Regions from separate parts of the Marinitoga arctica genome, predicted to be linked through region 1. Evidence: riboswitches for the same ligand, from Rfam matches in the RefSeq annotation. Region 1 holds a riboswitch; the other holds the start of a gene.

Evidence for each region. Region 1 has a riboswitch for cobalamin ahead of ACYQ44_RS07940 (ATP-grasp domain-containing protein). Riboswitches for the same ligand answer to the same signal wherever they lie in the genome.
Region 2: linked by a shared signal. The riboswitch ahead of ACYQ44_RS03635 (ABC transporter substrate-binding protein) and the one ahead of ACYQ44_RS07940 (ATP-grasp domain-containing protein) in region 1 are both predicted to bind cobalamin.

What each region holds. Positions count from the first base shown of each region.
Region 1 is NZ_BAAHYY010000027.1:8,999-13,419, reverse strand. It holds gene ACYQ44_RS07950 (aspartate-alanine antiporter-like transporter) at 1-616, opposite strand, end outside; gene ACYQ44_RS07945 (succinate--CoA ligase subunit alpha) at 627-1,463, opposite strand; gene ACYQ44_RS07940 (ATP-grasp domain-containing protein) at 1,456-2,481, opposite strand; cobalamin riboswitch at 2,536-2,712, opposite strand; gene ACYQ44_RS07935 (AIR synthase related protein) at 2,942-3,640, opposite strand; gene cobC (alpha-ribazole phosphatase) at 3,663-4,223, opposite strand; gene cobS (adenosylcobinamide-GDP ribazoletransferase) at 4,233-4,421, opposite strand, start outside.
Region 2 is NZ_BAAHYY010000008.1:1,831-6,251, reverse strand. It holds gene ACYQ44_RS03640 (LVIVD repeat-containing protein) at 1-1,854, shown strand, start outside; cobalamin riboswitch at 1,938-2,108, shown strand; gene ACYQ44_RS03635 (ABC transporter substrate-binding protein) at 2,160-3,044, shown strand; gene ACYQ44_RS03630 (FecCD family ABC transporter permease) at 3,041-4,054, shown strand; gene ACYQ44_RS03625 (ABC transporter ATP-binding protein) at 4,051-4,421, shown strand, end outside.

The sequences.
Region 1 (4,421 bases):
AATAACTCAAAAAATCAAAAGTTTCATTGCTTTCATCTTTTGTATTAATTTCTTTTAGAAGTTTGTTTTTTTCTTCGCTTATATCAATTTTTAATATGTATGGTAATAAATACATAGATAGAATAACAGCTAAAACACCAGGAATATATCCAAATGAATAACCAGTTATTATATTATTTTCAAAATCAGGTGCCGATTCCAAAGCCGTTGCTAATCCTGGGGAACTTGTTAGAGCCCCAGAAAATAAACCTATAAATGTATATTTATCATGTGAAGACAAAATATATGCAGATAGAAAACCAGAAAATGTAATAAAAAAGGCCATGATAATAAATTTAACTCCATATTTTCTTAATATATTTTTTAAATCTTTAGATGCAATTAATCCTACAGCAGATATAAATAAAATTAGAGAAAAAAGAAAAAAACTTTTAAAATCACTGTTCATTTTATTTATTAGATCTATGTTTGTCGAATAGAGGTTGGTAAAATACCAGCCTATTAATAAACCACTAAATAAAGTGCCAGAACTTCCCAACTTGAAATTACCTATTTTTATTTTACCAATTAATATTCCCGATAATATTGTTAAAAATAATAATGTATGACTATTCATAAGACCTCCTTTACACTAATTCAGGGATATTTGTTATTACTTTAATACCCAAACTTTTAAGTTTATTTTCTTTATATTCTATACTTCCTTCATAACCTTCTAAAATAGCACCAGCATGCCCCATCCTCTTTCCTTTAGGAGCTGTTCTTCCAGCAAAAAATACCTTTATATCTCCATTATAACCCTTTTTTAAAGCAGATTCAATACCATTAACCTCATCATTCCCACCGATTTCACCAATTACTACTACCTTTTTAATTTCGTTCTCTATTATATAGTCAAAAGTTTCTTCAACAGATGTTCCAATAATCGGATCACCACCAAGTCCAATTCCTATTTTTATTCCGGTCGAATATTTGGAAAGATAATTTGAAATTTCATACATCAAAGTTCCACTTCTTGATATTATTGCAATATCTCCTGGTTTAAAAGCCCTTTCTGGCATAATTCCAATTTTTGATATTCCAGGTAAGATTATGCCAGGACAATTTGGCCCAATTACTCTAATATCATTATCTTTTGATATTTTATATATATCAAGCATATCTTGTTGTGGTATATGTTCTGTTATAATAATAATTTTTTTCACCCCAGCATTTATAGCTTCAAAAACTGCATCTTTTGCATAGGGTGCAGGAACAAATACTACTGAAGTATCAACTTGATATTTATTTACTGCATCATACATATTATTTAAAACATCAACACCATGTAATTTTTTTATAATATTATTTTTTGATACTCCACAAACAATATTAGCACCGTAATTTAACATTTTTTCTGTGTGTAATCTTCCATATTTACCTGTAATTCCTTGTACACATATTCTTTCTCTTCCATTAATCATGAATTTTCACCATCCTTACAGCATCTAAAATCATAGAATACATATCTTCATAATAATTTAAATCGTTATCTTTTAACATTTTTTTTGCTTCTTCCTCATTTGTTCCGGTTAAACGTATAAATAAATTTATTTCAGGATTTTTATTTTTAAAATCAACTAATCCACTGGCTATTTCATCACATTTTGTTATTCCTCCAAAAATATTTAAAATAATTTTTTTTATACCATAACTTTTTAATAAATCTAATGCCTCAATAGTTACGCTTTTTTCTGCTCCTCCACCTAAATCAAGAAAGTCTGCCGGTTCTCCACCAGCCATTTTTACAGCATCCATTGTGGCCATAACTATTCCGGCACCACAACCAATTATTCCTATATCACCATTTAATTTAACAAAATGAAAAGGATATTTTTCCTCTAAAAATTCCTTTGACCATTCTTGTCTAAATATAGCGTTGTCATCTAAATGCATTACACTATCAAGAGCATATATATCTCCTTTGTTATCTTCAACTAATGGATTGATTTCTAACAACGTTAAATCTTTTTCTCTAAATAATTTTCTTAAATTAGGTATAATTTTTTGAATATTTTTAGGTAAAACTTTTTCATATTCATCAAAATTAGTTTTTATAATACTATTTTTATTATCTTCAATGTTTATACCCCCGTTATCAGAGTACAAAATAGTGATATCTTTTTCTTCCCTATCAAGCACAAGTGAAAGATAATATTCTTTTTCAAATGGAATCATCTTTTCAATTAAAATGCCATAAGAAGTTTCACCCTTAATTTTCTTTCTTAGTAGTTCTTTTGCTTTAGATAAAAACTCTTCATCACTTTTAGCAAATAGTACACCACCAGCTTTCATTCTTCCTCCAACTAATACCTGTGATTTTAATACTGCAGGTAAAAAATCTACTTTAATATCTTTTTCTTTTTTAATAAGATAGGATTCTGGTACTTTAATACCATAATCTTTAAGAAAAGTCTTTCCAACAAACTCATGTATCTTCATATATACACCTCCTAAAAATATAAAATTTCATCCCATTTCGCCCTCGCGAATGGGATTACCCTGGAATTAAAGGCAGGTCTCCCGACTTCTGGATCGCTCTACTCCCAACGCCTTCCCAGAAAATTTCCAGTGGCTATTTGTTGGTTTCGTCCCCAGTTACGGTGGCGGGGCCGTGATGGATTTTCACCATCTTCCCTTTTAAGATTTCTCACCTTTAATTCCGGAGGTATTTATTTTTAGTAATATTTTATCATATGAAGAAATGCAAATCAAATTGACAAAATATTATTAAAAGAAAAAGCGCCCTTTCAGACACATTGATTAATGGTTAAAAGGAATATTCTTTTCCATTCTTTAAACACATAAAAAACTCTTCTATAAAGTTCAAAAATATCCTTCTTTTGTTTTAGAACTAATCAATATATTTTAGGAAAGTTAAATTTATAAATATAGAAATAAACTATATAAATTTTCCAAGAAAATAGTTTGGGATATTAATTCTTTTTCTTAAAATATCAATATTTTTAATATTTAATGTAATTATTGCACATGTTGCTGGACCGGCACTTTCATATAAATCTATATTCAAGTTTTTATCCATTTCAAAATTCAAATTATTATATTTTTCTATCTCATTAATTTCATGCATAATACCCTTTGAACCAACTGGAACTATTTCGTGCACCACTTTACAAGTTCTTAGAATATTAATCATTTCGAGTGTTAAAATATCAGGATTATTAATAACATCATTTCCAACTTTTGGAGTACCGATTAATACAGCAATATCTGATGAATATGTTTTATATTTCAAATTTTTATCTTTTATTCCGATTACTGTTATACCAACTCCTGTTTGAACAACTGGAAAATTTTCTTCGGTGCTACCAGTAATAATATTTGTATTTAAATTAGCTTTTATAACAGCTTCTTTAATACCGTCTATAATTCTTTTTCCTGTATCATTCATCTCAACAGATAATGTGTTAATTATTACAATAGGTGTTGCTCCAAAAGATATATTTTCAGAAAGAGCAACATGAGCTCCAAAATAACCAACAATTTTTGGATCTGTTTTAATAATATCCATTTTTTTATTTCCAATTGCTCCTGAAGAGTCACAAGTAATAACTAATTCTTTTTCTTTATCGATATCAATTATAGTTAAATCTCTAATTTTCTTAACTTTTATATATATCCCTCCATTTTATCTCAATATAATGACCTGTTTTACATTTTATTTTCCACATATCATCAATTTCAAGATTATTAATTAGTATGTATATTAATCTTATTACACCACCATGAGTTATGATTAAGTAACTTTTGTTTTTTTGTAATTCATCGACGAATGATTTTATTCTGTTATAAAAATTTAAAAAGCATTCCCCATTTGGAAAACAATATTTTTTGTAATTTTCCATCCACCTTTTATATTCTTCTGGAAATTCATGTTGAATTTCTTCTATATTTTTTCCTTCAAATTTTCCAAAATCAATTTCTTTGATTCTATCATCATATTTTATGTTTTTATTGAACAATTTTGATAATTCAAGAGCAGTATACTTAGCTCTTTTCAAAGGACTTGAAATTATATAATCGATTTTTTCACTTTTTAGTTTATTACTTAGAAAATATAATTGATTTTTTCCGTTTTTAGTAATCGGGAAATCAGTGTTTCCACTAAAAACCTTCTTTATATTAGCTATTGTTTCTACGTGTCTAACTAGTATTAAACTCATGAAACACCTCTATATTAAACCATATTTTTGAGTTATATATATAAATAATAAAAATAATGTTTGTGATAGTTCGATTATCATCCCAATGGTATCACCAGTCATTCCACCTATTATATTTTTGATTCTATAAGTTATAAATAATATACTTATATAGGTTAATATTATTGAAATTAAGACAAATACATTATAAAAAATAAG
Region 2 (4,421 bases), on a different contig from region 1:
AGCGGAGAATACTATATTTTAGCAGCTGTTGAAGATTCCGGTATAAAAATATTAAAAGCAACATTTGAAGTTGATGGAGCAAGGGATACTGATTTTCAATTATTAGGAAGTTATAATGTAACTGATAAAACATATGATGTAACATATGATGGAACAATTGCTTATGTTGCAGCGGGTACAGAAGGATTGTTATTATTAGATATTTCAGATTATTCAAATCCTTTATTAATAACAAGCATAAATACTGATAATAATTCCAATTCTGTTGATATAAATAGTGTTGTTTTTGAAGCATCGGGGTCTAGTAAATACATTTATGCTACCGCAAAAGATAAGGGAGTAATAAAATATGATGTTACAGATGAGAATAATCCAATAGCATTATATAGTTTCGATACTCCTGGATATGCAGAAGATGCAGTTTATTCAACAATTGAAGATGCGCTATTTGTTGCAGATGGAACTATGGGCATAATTAAATTAAAAAAATCTGATCTTACATACGTTGGAGTAAAAGGTACATCTGGATATGCAAAAGCGTTAGATATAGATGGTTCTACACTTTATGTTTTTGATAGCTTTAATGGTTTGGTAAAAATAGGTACTGATTTAAATATAATAGATGACGTAATATCAGCACCTTATGATTCAGATGCAGTTAACGCAAATAGTTTAGTAGGAATGAATGCAAGAAGAAGTATTGTAATTACAACAGATTATAATGACAATGGAATATCTGGAGAAGCTAATGAAGTAGCTATAATTGTTGCAGATAAATCAGGTGGAGTTAGAATATTAAAAAATGATGGAAGTATAGTAGCAGTTATTAAAACAAGAGGATCAGCAGAAGATATATGGTTTGATGGTTCTAGATATTTATATGTAGCAGATGGTGCAGCAGGAGTTTCTGTAATAGATCTAGATAGTGATGGAGATGGAAATATTTTAGATGATGGTAGTGGTGGAACAGGTGATACGCCTGCCTTAAGTAATAATTACGTTGATACAGATGGATATGCATATTCATTATTACCTTCTGAAACATCTGGAACTTACTTATATGTAGCAGATAGTACAGCTGGTATAGCGGTTATTGATATATCTACTGTGGGAGCTCCATCTTATGTTAAAAACGTTAGTGTTGACGGAAAAGTAGTTGTAGACTTAGCAATAGATACAACAAATAACATAATATTTGCAGCTCTTGGAGATGATGGAATTGGATCATTAACATATGCAGCGGAAGACGCTTTAACATTTGTTGAAAGATATGATACAGATGGTTATGCATTTTCAATTGAATTATCAAATACATCTGATTTTGTTGTTGTAGCAGACGGAAGTGCTGGAATTGTATTAAAAGAATATAATACTGCAAATGGAAAATTTAGTGAAGATGGACCAACAGATGCTAATACAACTTCTGATAAATATGCTGTAAGATTTGAGGATGCTATGATAACAGATGTTGAATACACAGCTTCTAATGGAGGATTTGATTATTACTTAATAGCAGCTGGTAATAAAGGTATTATATCATTCCAAGTAGATCCTGCAAACTTAACATCATTAGATAATTCAGATGGAAGATATCCAGATGGGGATACTGATAATAATAAAATAATTGACATGTATGATACACAGGGGTCTGCAGTAGATGTTACCCCATATCATGATGCAACGGCTTGGGCTGACAAAGCAATATTATCAGATTCTTTAAATGGAATACTAATTTTCGATTATGATTATAATACTACACCAGATTTTGAGTTTGGTCCAAACCCATTCAGTAATACACCATCTAAAGATTTAAATTGGTATAATTTAATTGGTGGAATAGCAGCAAATCAATAACTTTATTAACCCCCGGGATTTCCCGGGGTTTTTTTATTCTATTTACATTAATAGAATTTCATGTTATAATATCATAGAAAAGTGAATAAAAATTCCTTTAAAATGTAAGGGAAAACGGTGAAAATCCGTTGCGGTCGCGCCACCGTGAGTGGGGACGAAACCAACACTTATGCCACTGGAAACATTTCTCTGGGAAGGCGTTGGTAGTAGGAAGAACCACAAGCCGGGAGACCTATTTTAAAGGAATTTGTTCCATCTTCTCGCGGAAAGAAGATGGAAAATAGATTTTTTATAGGAGGGATTATATGAAAAAGGTATTGGTGGGAGTTTTATTAATTTTAGCATTGTCAGTATTTGCATTTCAACCAATAACATTGGTAGATGATTTGGGCAGAGTAGTGGTTTTTGACAAGGAAGTTGAAAGAATTGTTGTTGCAGCTCCTGCAATTTCAGATTTTGTAGTAAAGCTTGGATCTAAAGATAAAGTTGTTGGTGTTACAGATTTTGATTCATATATAACAGATGTTGAAAAAATAGGAAATATGGTGCCTTTAAATGTTGAAAAAATAATAGCTTTAAATCCTGATGTTGTATTGTTAACAGGAGGATTTCAAGAAGGTGAAGTATCAAAATTAGAAAAATATGGTATAAAAGCATTTGTTTTAAATGCAACTACATTAAATGAAGTTTTTAGGGATTTATCTCTTGTAGGAGTAATTTTGGGAAAAGAAAAAACAGCTCAAGATTATTCACAAAAATTAAGAGCAAGAATGTTGAACATAGCAAAAAACACATTTGCATGGAGAAATAAACCAAAAGTAATATATTTATCAGCATATGGTAGTGTGTCTCAAATGTGGACATGTGGAACAGGTTCGTATTTAAATGAATTAATTACATATGCTGGAGGTATAAATGTTACTGCACCATATACAGGTAATAATGGGTGGTTTGCTGTTGGTCCTGAATTTGTTGTAAAAGAAAATCCTGATATAATTTTAGTGCCAGGATATTATCCTGGAGATAAAGGTGCATACAATTTGATAGTAAATGCAGAGCAATTTAAAGATGTTAATGCAGTAAAAAATAATAAAGTGTTTGTTATTGATGGTAATAAAGCTTCTTTACCAAACACAGGATTAATAGATTTATTGGGAGAGCTAAATAAACTCTTCAGTGAAAACAAGTGAAATTAAAAACGGGGAAATCTTCCCCGTTTTTTCACCTTTTTTTAGGTAGTTTAATAATAATTTTTTCTATTATTTTATTCGTATCTTTAGGCACAGTGAATATACCATTTAAAGATGTAGTTTTTGCATTTTTCGATAAATCACAAAATGTATTGTATAATAGAATAATTTTCAATTTGCGTTTACCTAGAATTCTTGGTACATTGCTTATAGGGTCTATATTAGCAATAGCGGGAAATGATTTTCAAATGATTATAAAAAATCCACTTGCCGATCCGTTCATTATAGGTATTTCATCGGGAGCGAGTTTTGGTGCTGTTATATATACAGCATTAAAAAGTGTATATGGAATTAATTTACCTTTTGGAATAGAAAGTTTTGCATTTTTTTCGGCATTATTAGCAACGTTTATTACATTTTCTTTAGCTAAAGAAGGTAAAAAAATACCTGTAGTATCATTAATCTTAAGTGGAGTTATCGTTGGTTTTGTGTTTAATTCTATTTCAACGTTATTTACCGTTTTATTTTGGCAAAATCTTTTACATATTAATTTTTGGCTTATGGGAAGTACTGGTAATATAGTTTGGTCAGATTTAATTATATTAAGTGTTTTCCTCTCTTTACAAATTTTAGTAAATTTTATTTTTAAAAAACATATTGAAGTAGTTGCTATGGGAGATGATATATCTGTTTTTTCTGGAATTAATCCTGAAAAGATAAAATTATTGGTTTTGACAATTAATATTTTTGCCGTCTCTGTTGTAGTTTCTAAAGCTGGAATTATAGGATTTGTAGGACTGATAATACCTCATCTTGTAAGAAAATTAACAGGTCCTAATATATATTTTTCGACAATTGGTTCTTTAATATATGGTGGAGTTTTTCTTGGATATGCCGATTTGTTTTCTAGATATTTATTTAGACCTACTGAATTACCTATAGGGGTAACAACATCTATAGTAGGTGCACCTATTTTTATTTTGATAATGAAAAGAGGAAGAAAAATATGAAAGTTTTAGAAATAAAAAACTTACATTTTTCATATGATGGATATTTTAATTTATATATAAAGCATATGTATATAAACAAAGGAGAATTTGTATCGATAATAGGGCCAAATGGTTCAGGTAAAACAACAGTTTTAAAATTAATAACGGGTTTAGAAAAGAAAAATGAAGGAGAAGTTTTTATTTCTCAAAAAAATATTGAACAGTATTCGAAAAAAGAATTATTTAAAAAAATATCTGTAGTTCCTCAGGAATTTTTTACTTCTTTTAATTTTACAGTGGAAAGCATAATATCCTCTGGAAGAATACCTTATGAAACATTATTTTCAAAAGATGAAAAAATTATAGAAGAAGTAATGAAACAAACGAA